2 regions of the Massilia sp. H6 genome follow, and region 2 is predicted to be linked to the other one. Evidence: predicted binding sites of a transcription regulator. Region 2 holds the regulator's gene; the other holds the start of a gene.
What was found. Region 2 encodes LexA, which represses DNA repair genes until DNA is damaged. Its sites were predicted from a motif close to ACTGTATNNNNATACAGT; they were not measured.

Region 1: NRS07_RS18315 (putative DNA modification/repair radical SAM protein) is a predicted target of LexA. The motif match lies at 2,052-2,069, and genes of this name have one in related genera.

Annotation. Positions count from the first base shown of each region.
Region 1 is NZ_CP103371.1:4,080,487-4,088,127, forward strand. Features, by position in the region: gene NRS07_RS18310 (UdgX family uracil-DNA binding protein) at 1-812, opposite strand, end outside; gene NRS07_RS18315 (putative DNA modification/repair radical SAM protein) at 809-2,038, opposite strand; gene NRS07_RS18320 (HD-GYP domain-containing protein) at 2,321-3,574, shown strand; gene NRS07_RS18325 (hypothetical protein) at 3,625-5,184, opposite strand; gene NRS07_RS18330 (EAL domain-containing protein) at 5,194-7,407, opposite strand; gene NRS07_RS18335 (HDOD domain-containing protein) at 7,415-7,641, opposite strand, start outside.
Region 2 is NZ_CP103371.1:3,204,971-3,212,611, reverse strand. Features, by position in the region: gene folC (bifunctional tetrahydrofolate synthase/dihydrofolate synthase) at 1-964, shown strand, start outside; gene NRS07_RS14450 (SPOR domain-containing protein) at 976-1,899, shown strand; gene NRS07_RS14445 (CvpA family protein) at 1,916-2,404, shown strand; gene purF (amidophosphoribosyltransferase) at 2,467-3,987, shown strand; gene NRS07_RS14435 (cystathionine gamma-synthase family protein) at 3,998-5,233, shown strand; gene NRS07_RS14430 (hypothetical protein) at 5,227-5,397, opposite strand; gene NRS07_RS14425 (sel1 repeat family protein) at 5,431-6,042, shown strand; gene lexA (transcriptional repressor LexA) at 6,149-6,781, opposite strand; gene rpsF (30S ribosomal protein S6) at 7,049-7,459, shown strand; gene priB (primosomal replication protein N) at 7,522-7,641, shown strand, end outside.

The DNA of each region.
Region 1 (7,641 bases), 880 kb from region 2:
CCAAGTTCGGCCTGGCTCACCATCATCGGCACGATCGCGCCCTCGGGCAGGTTCTTCCAGAAGCGCGAAGGAATGTGGCTCTGCATGAGCTGCGCGTTGACGCGTGCCGGATTGAAAATGCTGCGGTAATAGGTGAGCCAGAGCGCCTCGCCGGCATCGTCCAGGTCGGCCGCGCTGCTCATCAGGGGGCCGGTATTGTGCAGCGTAGCGCCATCCCATAGCACGCTGGCCTCGGGCGTGGCGATCATCCAGCTGGTCTTGCCCATGCGCGCCACGAAATGCTCGGCCACCTGCGGCAGCACGTCCTGGCTGGGTTCGAACCAGGCCACGAAGCGCGGCGCGCCGGCGTCTAGCGGGCGCTCGCGAAAACGAATATAGGCATGCATGTCGTGCTCCTCGCGCCGCACCGCCTTGACCATGCCGTGCAGGCGCGCGCCATCCGGGTCGGCCGCCGACTGCACGTCGTGCTCGCCCTGCTGCCAGCGCCACAGTACCCGGTACAGGAAAGCCCAACGGTCGGGGGCGCGAAAGCAGGCAGCTTTGTGCAGCATCTCCATCAACGAGCGCGGTATCACGGCAGCTGTTTGCGACGGCGGCGCCGATGGGCGGGCCGCGGAATGCTCCGGCGCTGCCGGGGCCGGGGCGTCCGAGAACAAGTCGCCGCTCCCGTGCGCGTCAAGCGCTCCCCAGACAACCGCTTCGGGCGGCACCCTGGTGCGCAGCAGTTCGCGCGCCAGTGCGCGCCACTCGTCGAAGCTGTTCGCTTGCAGAGGCTGGCCGCGCGCGACCATGGCGGCGGCCGATTCGGTCATGCTGCCTGCAGCTCCGGCCACAGGTTCATCTGCTCGGGCGCATCGGCCAGGTGACGCCGCAAGATGTGCGAACTGGCCGCGCCCTGTACCGGTTTGTAGTCGGCCGTGACAATGAAGGGCGCCAGCTTTTTCATGCTGCAGCGCAGGCGCGAGAGGTCTTCCCAGCGCACGCGGCGAATCCGGCGCAGCTCGATGATGCGCTTGGCGTTGCGCAAGCCGATGCCGGGCACGCGCGCGATCATGGTTTCGTCGGCGCGGTTCAGGTCCATCGGAAAGTGCTCGCGGTTGCTCAGCGCCCAGGCCAGCTTGGGATCGACATCCAGCGCCAGGTTGCCTGCTTCCGGCATCAGTTCGCCCACCGTGAAGCCGTAGCCGCGCAACAGAAAGTCGGCCTGATACAGCCGGTGCTCGCGCATCAGTGGCGGCGGCGCCAACGGCACGCTCTTGGGGCTTTGCGGGATCGGGCTGAAGGCCGAGTAGTACACGCGCTTGAGCTTGTAGCTGCCGTACAGGGTCTCTGCCGTGTTGAGAATGGTCTGGTCGTCGCTGGCGTCGGCGCCGACGATCATCTGCGTGCTCTGGCCGGCCGGCGCAAAGGCCGGCGCGCGCGGTTCCTCGGCCTTTTGGTCGAGCTTGCGGCGGATCGAACCCATCGCCAGCTTGATGGTATGAACGTTCTTTTCTGGTGCCAGCCGCGTCACGCTGTCGTGGGTAGGCAGCTCGATATTCACCGACAAACGGTCGGCCCAGCGGCCGGCCTCGGCAATCAGGAGCGGGTCGGCATCGGGGATGGTCTTGAGATGGATGTAGCCGCGAAAATTATGCACTTCGCGCAACTGGCGCGCCACCGCGACCAGCTGCTCCATCGTGTAGTCGGACGACTGGATGATGCCCGAGCTCAGGAACAAGCCGTCGATGTAGTTGCGGATGTAGAAGTCGTGCGTGAGCTTGACGACTTCGTCCACCGAAAAGCGGGCCCGTGGCACGTTCGAGCTGCGGCGGTTGATGCAGTACTGGCAATCGTAGACGCAGAAATTGGTCAGCAAGATCTTGAGCAGCGAAACGCAGCGCCCGTCCGGCGTATAGCTGTGGCAAATGCCCATGCCCGTGGTGGCGCCAAGGCCATCCTTGCCCTCGGAGCCGCGCTTGGGCGCGCCACTGCTGGCACAGGACGCATCGTATTTGGCGGCATCGGCCAAAATTTCCAGCTTGTCGTTGAGTTCCATCGCGCTTGATTGGACTGTATGGGCATACAGTATACCGTAGCGTGGCAATGACCGATCTCTTTCACGCGAAAAGCGTGGCTTCTTTAGTGGTTCATACGCGGGACAACGCTGGACAAAGATGACAACGTAGCAAATAAAACCAACGAAAAGTTACATTGGAAATAACGGATATTTCCGTGTGGCATTATTTTACAAACTGCTTTATCATGTCTGCTGCGTCGCGTTCCTACAATGCCGTGTCCAGGCTCCTGGCTTGAGCCCCACCTCCCAAGAAAAAATACCATGTCCGGATCTATCGTCAACGAACATTACCTGAGCAAAGTACTCACTTTGTCCGAGGAAGTCGGTGTCAATGCTACCGAAGACATTTACGACACCAGGGGCACCAAACTGCTGGCCAAGGGCGCGAGCGTATCGCGTCAACTGCAAGAACGCCTGATCGTCCACCGGCTGAGCAAGCCCCTTGAGTCCTGCATCGCCGTCGAAGACGCGGTCGACGGCAACCGGCTGGCCGACTGCGCCCTGAGCGCCTGCGAAGACTCGCGGGCGCTGGGCGCCATCATTGCCGCGTCGGGACTCACGGCCGCCAGTGTCAGGAACCAGCTCGCCTCGCTCCGGTTTGCCCCTGCCATGGCGATGATGCTGACCATGATCGACCGCGGCAGCAAGACCGGGCTGCGCCATGTCGCCGAGGTGGCGAGCCTGGCACTGGCCTTTGCCACCCGTGCCGGCTTGCCGCCGGATCTCCGGCAAGTAGTCTGCATGGCCGGTGTCCTGCACGATATCGGCGAATTGTATATCGATCCCGACCTGATCAACGCGAAACAGGTTCTCACCGCAGAACAATGGTCTCACGTAATTGTTCACCCACATATCGGCCGGCTCCTGATCCAGGACCTGGGATCGTGCCCGCCGGCTGTCGGCATTGCAGTAGCCGAACACCACGAACGCCTCAACGGCACCGGATATCCACGCGCCATGGTCGCAGGCCAGAGCAGCGCAGCAGGACAACTCGTCGCCAGCGCCGAACTGATCTCCGGACTGCTGCACAAACCGCACGCGCTCGAGCGCGCCGAGTTGGCACTGAAGATCGTCAGCGGCGAGCATCCGCGCCTGATCTCGTCGATCATCTCGCAGGCAAGCCGGACGCTCAACTGCCAAACTTTCGAACCGGGCCTGGCGACCATCAATGACGACGAAATCGAACGCCTGTCGGTGCGGCTGGTCCAGGCTTCCGAACTGGCGGCGCAGCTGGCGCGCGGCGCCATGATCGCGCCCAAGCACCTCGACCTGATGCTGCGTACACGCGAACGCCTTGCGGTCGTGCAGCGTGCCTTCATGTCGACCGGACTCGACATGCACGTCACTGCAATGGAATGCGCCGACGTCGACCAGTTCGAGGTGTTCGAAAGCGAACTGGCACTGCGTGAAATCAGCTGGCGCGTGCGCGATATCGGCCGCGATTTGGCCATTCAACTTGGCCCGGCCAAGGCATCGATTCCCCAGGCCGAGCAGCTGCTCGCGCTGCTGTGCTGACAATCCACCGGCGCTGAGAAGGCATGCGCCGGCACCACCGCCTGCCCGTCTTACAAGGCCGCCTGCGCCTGCGCCAATAACTGCGGCTCCATGCGGGCCGCGATCTTTTTCAGGTAACCCGCCGCCGCGCCCACGCCCGCGCCACCTGCGCGCTGCAGCCACCCATAAGCTTGCACCAGGTCGCGCTGCACGCCCTGCCCGGCCGAATACATCACGCCGAGATTGAACTGGGCGCGCGCATGGCCCTGGCGTGCCGCGCACAGGTACCAGAAATGGGCGGCCTCGTAATCGCGCTCGATGCCCTTGCCGCAGTCGTGGCGCAGGCCCAGCTCGAACTGGGCCAGCGCGTGGCCCTGGTCGGCGGCCTTGTGGAACCAGTCGGTCGCTTCGACCGGATTGCCGTGCTCGGCGCGGTCGAGCAGTGCGCCGACCATGTACTGGGCCGGCGCGTAATCCTGGTGCGCGGCGCGGCGATACCATTCCAGTGCCTGCGCTTCGTCGCGCGCCACGCCGATCCCGCCTTCATAGCGCAGCCCGAGGTCGAACTGGGCGCGCAGGTGGCCCTGCCCGGCGGCCTTGCGGTACCACTCGACGGCCTGCTCCGGGTCGTTCGCCACGCCCATCCCGGCATCGAACAACTGGGCCAGGTGATACTGGGCCGAGGGCATGCCCTGTTCGGCGGCCTGCAGATACCAGTGCGCCGCCTGGACCGGGTCGCGCGCGACGCCCTGCCCGTGCTCGTAGCGCACGCCCAGGTTGTCCTGCGCGCCGGCGTGGCCCTGGTTTGCCGCGCGGCGGTACCACTCCAGGGCCAGTGCTTCGTCGCGTGGCAGGCCATGGCCGCTGTCGTACATCAAGGCCAGGTTGAACTGCGAGCTGACATGCCCCTGTTCTGCGGCGCGGCCGTACCAGAGCACGGCGCGGCTGCTGTCCTGATCCACGTCCTGGCCTTTATCGTAGCGCAGGCCGAGGTTGAATTGCGCGGGTGCGTAACCCTGCTCGGCGGCCTTGCCAAACCACTGCAGCGCCGCATCGCCATCGCTGCGCAGCGCAAGACTGAACTGCGAGCGCGCATAACCCTGTTCTGCCGCGCGGCGGTACCACATGGTGGCCGCATCGACATCCTGCGGCACGCCCTTGCCGGTCTCGTACATCATGCCCAGGTTGTGCTGCGCACCCGGCTCGCCCTGGTCGGCAGCCTGGCTGAACCACTGCAAGGCTTGCTGCACGTCGTTCGGCACGCCCTGGCCCTTGGCATACAGCCAGCCCAGGTTGTACTGCGCCGGCGCATAGCCTTGACTTGCCGCGCGGCGATACCAGTAGGCGGCCTGGCCATAATCCTGTGCCACGCCCTGGCCCTTCTGGAACATTACGCCGAGGTTGTACTGCGCCAGTTCCAGGCCGGCGCTGGCGGCCATGCGGTACCAGGCCACGGCCAGCTCGAAATTCTGCGCCACGCCCTGGCCACTGGCATACATGAAACCCAGGCTGTGCTGGGCGGTCGGCACCCCGCGGTCGGCCAAGCCCTTCACGCGCAGGAAGTCGGCCGTGTAATGCGCCGCCGCAGGGCTGTCTCCCTGGTCGCTGGGCTGTGCCGGAATGTCGAGCATGGCCGTGGCTCAGGCTTGCACGGCGCGCAGGCCGAACAGCGTCGGCTGGGTGCGCAGCGCCTTCATGAACTCGCCCAACGGAATCGGCCGATAGTACAGGTAGCCCTGCATCGTCATGCAACCGTTCGAGCGCAGGTAGCGCGCTTGCTCTTCGGTTTCGACGCCTTCGGCGATCAGGTTCAGGCCCAGGCCGCGCGCGATCGAGATGATCGCCAGGATCACCGGGTAATGCCCGCCCTCTTCGTGGATCTCTTTCACGAAAGACTGGTCGATCTTGACGGTATGGATCGGGAAGCGGTGCAGGTAGGACAGCGACGAATAGCCGGTGCCGAAATCGTCGATCGCCACCGATACGCCCAGCTGGCACAGCTTGTTGAGCTGCTCGATCGCGTACTGTGGGTTGCGGATGCAGATGTTCTCGGTGATTTCGACTTCGATCTGGGACGGTTGAATCGAATAGCGCACCAGCGCGCTGCGCATCTTCTCGAAGAAGTCGCCGCGGTCCAGGTATTGCGGCGACAGGTTCAGCGACAGGCGCACCTGGTCGTTGCCGCTTGAATTCCATTGCAGCATATCGCGGCACAGTGCGCCGATCATCCAGTCCGAGATCGGCAGCATCAGGCCGTTTTCTTCGGCGAACGGCAGGAATTCGCCGGCCGACAATACGCCGCGGGTCGGGTGGTTCCAGCGCATCAGCGCCTCGGCGCCAACAATGCGCCCGGTCAGGGCATCGATCTGCGGCTGGTAATACATCTCCAGCTCGCCCTGCTCGAGCGCGCGGCGCAGCGCCTGCTCCAGGGCGATCTTCTGGTGCGACACGTCCAGCATCGACGTATGGTAGAAGCTGTGGCCGTTCTTGCCGAGTGCCTTGACCTGGTACATGGCGATGTCGGCGTGGCGCAGCAGTTCGTCGATCGATTCGCCGTCGGTCGGATAGATCGCGATGCCGATCGAGGCCGAGATATGCACTTCGTGGCCGTCCAGGTCGAACGGGCACTGCAGCGTTTCCAGGAACTTGTCGGCGACCATGCGCGCGTCGTCGCGGTCACGCAGTTCCGGCAGCACGATGGTGAATTCGTCGCCGCCCTGGCGCGCCAGGGTGTCGCCCTTGCGCAGGCACTCTTTCAGGCGGGTCGCGGCCTGCTGCAGCAGTTCGTCGCCCTTGACGTGGCCAAGCGTGTCGTTCACCAGCTTGAAGCGGTCCAGGTCGATGAACATCACCGCAAGTTCGGTCTGCTTGCGCTTGGCCTGGATCACGGCCAGCCCGAGGCGGTCCTTGAACAGGATGCGGTTAGGCAGGTCGGTCAGGATATCGTGATAGGCCTGGTAAGAAATGACTTCTTCGGCGCGCTTGCGGTCGGTGATGTCGCGCGCCACGCCGTAGGTGCCGAAGAACTCCAGCTTCTTGACTTCCTGGTCGGGCACGTGCATGCCGATCGCGTTAAGCGAAATCGTCATCAGGGTGGTGTTGAAGGTGCGGTCGTTGCTGTTTCCGCCGCGGCACTTCAGGCGCAGCTCGACGTTGCGCGAGGCGCGCTCGTCGACGCGGCGCTCGTTGAACACGTAGCGCGCGCGTTCCAGGTCTTCCTCGTGCACCAGCACCGAATAGTGCTTGCCGAGCAATTCGTCGCGCGAGTAGCCCAGCAGCTGGTAGGCGCGGTCGTTCACGAAGGTAAAGCGCCCTTCGTGGTTGAGCGTATAGATGATGTCCGGCGAGCTGTCCACCAGATAGCGGTACATCTTCTCGGAGTTTTCCAGCTGGTTGGCCATGCGCTCGTTCTCGAGCGCCAGGCGGCGGCCCTTGAGCGCGTTGGCGACGGTGGCCAGCAACTCCTCGCGCGCATAAGGCTTGCGCAGGTAATCGTAGGCGCCGCGCTTGAGCGCGCCGCTCGCCGCATCGATGCCCACCTCTCCGCTCATCACGATGACATCGGCGTCGATGCTTTTCTGGTTGATGAAGTCCATGATCTCGTGGCCGCCGATGTCCGGCAGGCGCAGGTCGAGCAGGACCAGGTCGAAGCGCAGGCGCGACAGGTGGGCCAGTGCCTCGCCGCCCGACGCCGCGGTGGTCAGCTGATAGCCGCGGCCCTTGAGCAGTTCGTACAGCGACGAGAGCAGGCGCGGTTCATCGTCGACCAGCAGCAGGCGGGGCTGGCTGTCGGTTTCCAGTGTTGCGGAAAACGGAGCGGGTTCGCCGGCAAACATGGCGTTATGCGCGTTCATCATGACCTTATGCGGAGCCGAGGGCACGTGCCGGCAGGGCGACGCTGCTGCCAGTGCCCGTGCCGGCCCAAGCCGGCAGGAGGATTTCGAAGGCGGTGCCGGTGCGGCCGCTGCGGCAGGCGATATGCCCGCCCAGCTTCTTGACCAGGCTGTGCACGATCGACAGGCCGAGGCCATGGTGGGCACCGTCCTTGGTGCTCTTCACCGGCGAGAACAGGTGGGCCAGCACTTCGC
Region 2 (7,641 bases):
CGAAGTGGCGCTGACCTATTTCGAGTTCACCACGCTCGCGATCATGCACCTGATTTCGCAGTCGAATGTCGACGTCGCGATCCTCGAAGTCGGTCTTGGCGGGCGCTTGGACGCGGTCAATGTGATCGACGCCGACGTGGCGATCGTCACCAGCGTCGACATCGACCATACCGACTACCTTGGCGACACGCGCGAAAAAATCGGCTTCGAGAAGGCCGGTATTTTCCGGGCCGGGAAAACGGCGATCTGCAGCGACCCGGTCCCCCCGCAGTCGCTGATCGATCACGCCGAAGCCATCGGCGCCGACCTGTGGCTGCTGGGGCGCGATTTCAACTACCAGGGCGACCAGCAGCAATGGAGCTATGGCGGGCGCGGGCAGCGCCGCAATTCGCTGGCCTATCCGGCCCTGCGTGGCGCCAACCAGCTGCTCAACGCGTCGGCTGCGCTGGCAGCGCTCGAAGTGCTGCGCATGCAGCTGCCTTGCGGCGCACAAGAAGTGCGCGCGGGCCTGGCTCTGGTCGAACTGCCGGGCCGCTTCCAGGTATTGCCGGGGCGCCCGACCCAGGTGCTCGACGTCGCCCACAACGCGCATGCCAGCGCGACTCTCGCGCAGAATCTCGGCAACATGGGCTTTCATCGCTATACCTACGCGGTATTCGGCATCATGCAAGACAAGGACATCGACGCCGTGATCGCCCCGATGGCGCAATACATCGACCATTGGTGCGTGAGCGCGCTGCCGTCGCCCAGGTCGAGCGAACCGGCGCAGCTGGCGGAAAAACTCGCGCGGCTCAAGCCCGCGGGCGCGAAAGAAGACGATTTTTCGGTCGGCGCCTTCGCCAGTGTGGCCGAGGCATATGCGAATGCGGTGAGCCGGGCAGGGGAGAATGATAGAATTGTGGTCTTTGGCTCGTTCTATACGGTCGCCGGCGTGATGGCGGCCCGTAAATCCTCTCTACACTGATACTCAAACGCATGGGCTTGTTCTCGTTCGGCAGCAATAACAAGCAAGACACGGTCCGCGACAGCGGCCATTTCGTCAAGGACGACGATGCCGCCTACGGCGAGCGCGCCCGCGCCAAGCGTGCGACGCACGCCGGCGAAGGAGCGCGCCGCAGCCGCGCGCCCGATCCTGTCCTTCCCGAGAAAAAGCGCGCACGCCGGCGCCTGGTCGGCGCGGTGGCACTGGCGCTCGCGGCAGCGGTCGGCTTGCCGATGCTGCTCGATTCCGAGCCCAAGCCGCTCGGCACCGATATCGCGATCAACATACCGTCCCGGGACAAGGTAGCGCCGCTGCCGGTGCCGGCCGCCGCCAGCGTCGACAACGACGAAGAAATCGTCGACCCGGCCGACGCCGGTTTTGAGGCCGGCCTTGACGCGGGAGCGCCAGCGGCTGCGCAGATCGCGGCCGAACCTGCCGACCCGCCGCCGATGCGCACCATCGACACAGCCGCCGCGCGAGTGCCGGCAGTAGTCAAGCCCGAGCCGAAGCCCGAGCCGAAGCAGCCAACCGTCGCCGAAATCCATCCGAAGGCGGCCGACCTGGAAGCGAAGGCCGCGGCCAGGCCGACGGAAAAATTCATCACATTGCCGCCCAAGGAAGCACCGAAAGCCGTCCGCGACGATGCCGCGCGCGCGATCGCGATCCTCGAGGGGCAGCCAGTGGTCAAGGCCGAAGGCCCGACCCAGAAATACGTGGTGCAGGTCGCCGCGCTCGCGACCGAAGCGAAAGTGACCGAGCTGCAGGGCCGCTTGCGCGCAGCCGGCGTGTCGTCGTTCACCCAGAAATCCGGTGAACTGATCCGTGTGCGGGTGGGGCCCTACACCAAGGAAGAAGGCGAGCAGATCCGGTCCAAGCTGATCGCCATGGGCCTGTCGGGCACGCTGGTGCCGCTCTGATGCAAGGTTGCACGGCGTGACGATTTTCGATTACCTGGTCTTGTTTGTCCTCATTTCGTCGGTCATTATTTCCACTTTGCGCGGCCTGGTGAAGGAGATTCTTTCCTTGCTGGGCTGGGTGGTGGCCTTCGTGGTGGCCAATATGTACGGCGCCAGGCTGGCCCCGCTGCTGCCGGAACTGGTGTCCGGCGAGACAGCGCGCCTGATCGCGGCCTTTGTCATTCTTTTCCTGGGCGTGCGCATACTGATGGGCCTGCTGTCACTGGCGATTGGCGCCGTCATCACCGCCAGCGGCCTGAGCCTGGCGGACCGGGGCCTGGGCGGCCTGTTCGGACTGGCGCGGGGCATTGTGATTGTGCTTGCCGCCGTCATATTGTCTGGGATGACAGCCATCCCGCAACAGGATTTCTGGAGAAATGCGCTGCTTTCGCCGATGGCGGAGACCGGGGCGCGCACGGTCAAGCCGTTCTTGCCCGCCGCGCTGGCACAGCACGTGAAGTATTGAAGTGACCGAATTTTCTTGTATTTATTTTTGTAAAATCAGCAGTCCAGCTTTAGGAGCGCACCATGTGTGGCATCGTCGGCGTCGTCTCGCACAATCCCGTCAACCAGCTCTTGTATGACGCGTTGCTGCTGCTGCAGCACCGCGGCCAGGATGCGGCGGGCATTGCGACCAATCACAGCAGCATGTTCTCGATGTACAAGGCCAATGGCCTGGTCCGCGACGTGTTCCGTACCCGCAATATGCGCTCGCTGCAAGGCAATACCGGTATCGGCCATTGCCGCTACCCCACGGCCGGTTCGTCGAGCGAGGAAGAAGCCCAGCCTTTCTATGTCAATGCACCGTTCGGCATCACGCTGGCGCACAACGGCAACCTGACCAACCAGGCAGTGCTCAAGGAAGAGCTGTTCCGTAACGACCGGCGCCACATCAATACCGATTCCGACTCCGAAGTGCTGCTCAACGTGCTCGCGCACGAAATCCAGGAAGCGGCCGACGGCTTCAACCTCGATACCGATGCCGTCTTCAAGGCGGTCGCCGCGGTGCATCGCCGGGTGCGTGGCGCCTATGCGGTGGTGGCGCAGATTTCTGGCCACGGCATGCTGGCCTTCCGTGACCCGTTCGGGATTCGTCCGCTGTGCATAGGCATGAACGAAACCGACGGCGGAACCGAATATCTGGTGGCCAGCGAGTCGGTGGCGCTGGAAGGCCTGGGCTTTCGCTTCATGCGCGACATCGCGCCGGGCGAGGCGGTCTTCATCGACAACGACGGCAACCTGTCGGAGCGGCAGTGTGCCGAAAATCCGTCGCTCAATCCGTGCGCCTTCGAATACGTCTACCTGGCGCGCCCGGACTCGGTGATCGACGGAGCCTCGGTCTACGCCACCCGCCTGCGCATGGGCGAATACCTGGCCGACAAGGTGCGCGCCGAGATTCCGGACGGCGAAATCGACGTGGTCATGCCGATTCCCGATTCGTCGCGCCCGGCCGCGATCCAGTTGGCGCTCAAGCTTGGTATCGAATACCGCGAAGGATTCATCAAGAACCGCTATATCGGCCGCACCTTCATCATGCCGGGGCAGGGCATGCGCAAGAAGTCGGTGCGCCAGAAGCTCAACGCCATCGTGTCCGAGTTCAAGGACAAGAACGTGCTGCTGGTCGACGACTCGATCGTGCGCGGTACCACCAGCCGTGAAATCGTGCAGATGGCGCGCGAAGCCGGTGCGCGCAAGGTGTTCTTCGCCTCGGCCGCGCCGCCTGTGCTCTACGCGAACGTGTATGGCATCGACATGCCCACCCGCGACGAACTGATCGCGCATGGCCGCACCACCGAAGAAGTGTGCCGCGAGATCACCGCCGACCGCCTGGTGTACCAGGACATCGACGCACTCAAGCGGGCGATTTCCGACGTCAATCCGGCCTTGAAGAACTTCGAGGCTTCGTGCTTCGACGGTGTGTATGTCACCGGCGACGTGACCCCGGAATATCTCGACCGCCTGGAGTCGGCGCGCCACAAGCCGAGCCCGCGGCGCGCAGAGGATGACGTGACCACGCACCTGCACCTGAACGCTTCGCCAGCCGATTGAGGTTGCCCGCATGAGCGATAAGTACGGCTTTACCACCACCATCTTGCACAGCGATCGCCGCAAGGCGATCGAGCAAGGCTCGCTACACAAGCCGGTGCATACTTCGGTCGCCTTCGGCTATACCGATGCGCGCCAGCTGGCCTCGGTCTTCCAGGGCAAGGAGCCGGGCTTTCGTTATGGCCGCCAGGGCAACCCTACCGTCAGCGCGCTCGAGGACAAGATCAGCAAGATGGAAGGCGGCGTCGGTACGCTGTGCTTCGCCACCGGCATGGGCGCGATCGGCGCGCTGTTCCAGGCGCTGCTGCGCAGCGGCGACCATATCGTGTCCTCGTCCTTTCTGTTTGGGAACACCAACAGCCTGTGGCAGACGGTGGCCGGCCAGGGCGTGGACGTGGACTTTGTCGACGCCACCGATGCCGCCAACGTGGAAGCGGTGCTCAGGCCCGAAACGCGCATGGTCTTCGTCGAGACCATTGCCAATCCGCGCACCCAGGTGGCCGACCTGGCCCGAATCGGCCAGCTGTGCCGCGAGCGCGGCATCCTGTATGTGGTCGACAACACCATGACCACGCCCTACCTGTTCCGTCCCAAGGCGGTCGGGGCGGGCCTGGTAGTCAATTCGCTGACCAAGTCGATCGGCGGCCATGGCAACGCGCTGGGTGGCGCGCTGACCGATACCGGTGAGTTCGACTGGAGCAGCTATCCGCATATCGCGCCCAACTTTCGCAAGCAGCCAAGCCAGGCGCAAGGCCTGGCCCAGCTGCGCGCGAAAGCCCTGCGCGACTTCGGCGCGGCGCTGGGGCCGGAGGCAGCCCACCACATCGCCATCGGCGCCGAAACGCTGGCGCTGCGAATGGAGCGCACCAGTAGCAACGCGCTGGCGCTGGCGCGAATGCTGGAAGGCGACGTGCGGGTCGCTGCAGTCCATTATCCCGGGCTGGCTTCGCATGCGCAGCACGGCATCGCGCAAGCGCTGTTTCGTGCTGGCGGCTCGCTGCTCAGTTTCGAGCTGGTCGATGCGATCGACCCTTTCGATTACCTGAACCGCCTGCAACTGGGCATCGCAGCGAGCAACCTGGGCGATACCCGCACCCTGGTGATCCCGGTAGCGCACACGATCTTCTTCGAGATGGGCGCCGAGCGCCGCGCCAGCATGGGCATTGCCGAGTCGCTGATCCGGGTCTCGGTCGGCATCGAGGACACCGACGACCTGTTGAACGATTTTCGCCAGGCGCTCGATCAGTAGAGCGGCGCCGCCGGTTTTTGTTTCAGCGGTTGAGCGGCAAGCCCGAATGCCGCTATGATGGGGATTCGATTCCTCACCCGTAAGCGACCATGAAGACCACGCTGTTCTGCCTTTCCCTCTTTTTCTGCGCCAGTGCTTTCGCCGGCGAACTGGAAGATGCCCATGCTTCGTTCGCCAAAAAGGATTACGCCGCGGCGATGAAGGCATACACAAAGCTGGCCAATGCCGGCAACCCCGAGGCGCAGCAGGCACTGGGCCAGATGTTCTGGTATGGCGAAGCTGGGCAGGTGGACGAGGCCAGGGCCGAAGCGTTGTTCAAGAAATCGGCCGCCAAGGGCAACAAGGTGGCGATCGCTTCGCTCGAACTGATGACGCAGCGCGTCGCGCGCCGCAAGGACATCGATTACTGGATCAAGGGCTACGACGGCGAAGACCTGAAATCAGGTGAACTGCGCTGCGTCGCCCCGCGCATTCCGGCAATGTCCAAGATCAACGCCGACATCGACCGGATCAGCGGTGCCGTTACCAATTGGCAGGAATGCTATAACAGGTTTGTCACCAGCCTGAACGCGGCGGTGCCGCTGACCAAGCGCATTCCGGCCGACATCGCCAAGCTCATGACCAAGGACGAAACCGCGGCATCGACGGTCTACCTGACGCAGCTGCAATCGAACCTGACCGAAGAAGCCAAGGTGAACTCAAAGCTGGTGCTGGCCGATTTCGCGGCATGGCGGGCAGCGACCGAGGCCTATGTGGCGGAGCACAATGCGATGGTCAAGAGTTCTTCGGAAGCGAAGAAGGCTAAGTGACAGGGCAAGTGGCAGGGTAAGTGAGCGGTTCGTGGCGGTCAATCCAGCCCCGGTCTGGACAGGGCCGGGGCCGGGGTTGCGCAGCGCAGCGCAGCTCAGTGCGAGCTCAGTGCCAGCTGCGCATCAAGCCCACCGCCAGCCCCTCGAGCGCGAACTCGTCTTCGGGCCTGACCTGGATCACCTTGAAATCCGGGTTTTCCGGCAGCAGCTCGACCAGGTTGCCAGTCTTGCGGTAGCGCTTGACGGTGACTTCGTCGCCCAGCCTGGCCACCACGATCTGGCCGTTCTTGGCGCTGTCGATCTTCTTGACCGCCAGAAAGTCGCCGTCGCAGATGCCGGCGTCGCGCATCGACCAGCCCTTGACCTTGAGTAAGAAGTCGGGGCGCGCGGAAAACATCGCAGCATCAACGTTATAGGTCGCTTCGACGTGTTCCTGTGCAAGGATCGGCGAACCGGCAGCGACGCGGCCGACCAGCGGCAGCGGCATCATGAGGGCCGCCGGCACCAGCGGCACTGGCTCGACCGAAGCGCCGATCAGGCGGATGCCGCGCGACGTGCCCGGTGAAATTTCGATCGCGCCCTTGCGCGCCAGCGCTTGCAGGTGTTCTTCGGCGGCATTGGCCGAGCGAAAGCCCAACTCTGCCGCGATTTCCGCGCGGGTTGGCGGGAAGCCGGTGTTCTCGATCGCTTCCTTGATCAGGTTAAGGATCTGTTCTTGCCTTGCGGTGAGCTTGAGCATGGGTGTGATAAGGCAATCCGTTATGTGAGTAGACTGTATTTTTGTACAGTATTCCGGTATGCGCAAGGGGAAATACCGCAAAAGTGTAAAAAAATTGTGCAATGCGGTCGTGCAGGGCGCGCCGCGATTGCCCGCTGCATCTTCGCCAGGACAACACCGAGCTTCCCAAGCGGCCTGTTTTCGGGCTATAATGTCCGGCTTTCCCTTCCCACACTCGTCTTGACGCCGAGGTGGGCAATTTGTTTAAACGTCCTTAAGGAGTGTTGCATGCGTCATTATGAAATCGTTTTTATCGTCCACCCGGACCAGAGCGAGCAGGTCCCGGCGATGATCGAGCGTTACAAAGCCACGGTCTCCAGCCGCGGCGGTAACATCCATCGCGTCGAAGACTGGGGCCGTCGTCAGATGGCTTACCAGATCCAGAAGCTGCCAAAAGCCCACTACATCTGCCTGAACATCGAGTGCGACAACGAGACCCTGGTCGAGCTGGAAACCGCATTCAAGTTCAACGATGCCGTCCTGCGTCACCTGACCGTCAAGATGAAGAAAGCTGAAACCGCACCGTCGCCGATGATGAAGTCGGTCCAGCGCGAAGACGCAGCCAAGAGCCACCGCGCTGAAGCCTCGGCACCAGCGGCAGCACCTGCTGCTGCAGCCCCGGCCCCGGCAGCTGCTTAATTGTTGACAGGTCTTTCCAGGCAATCCAAGGACACAGTGAACCAGCGCAGTAAAAGCGCGCAGTGAACGAATTCAGGCTCATCGCGACCATCGCCGAGCGTGACGTACTGCGTTACACCCCGGCCGGTGTCCCCATCGTGGGCGCCATCCTGATGCACAGTTCGCAGCAGGAAGAGGCAAGG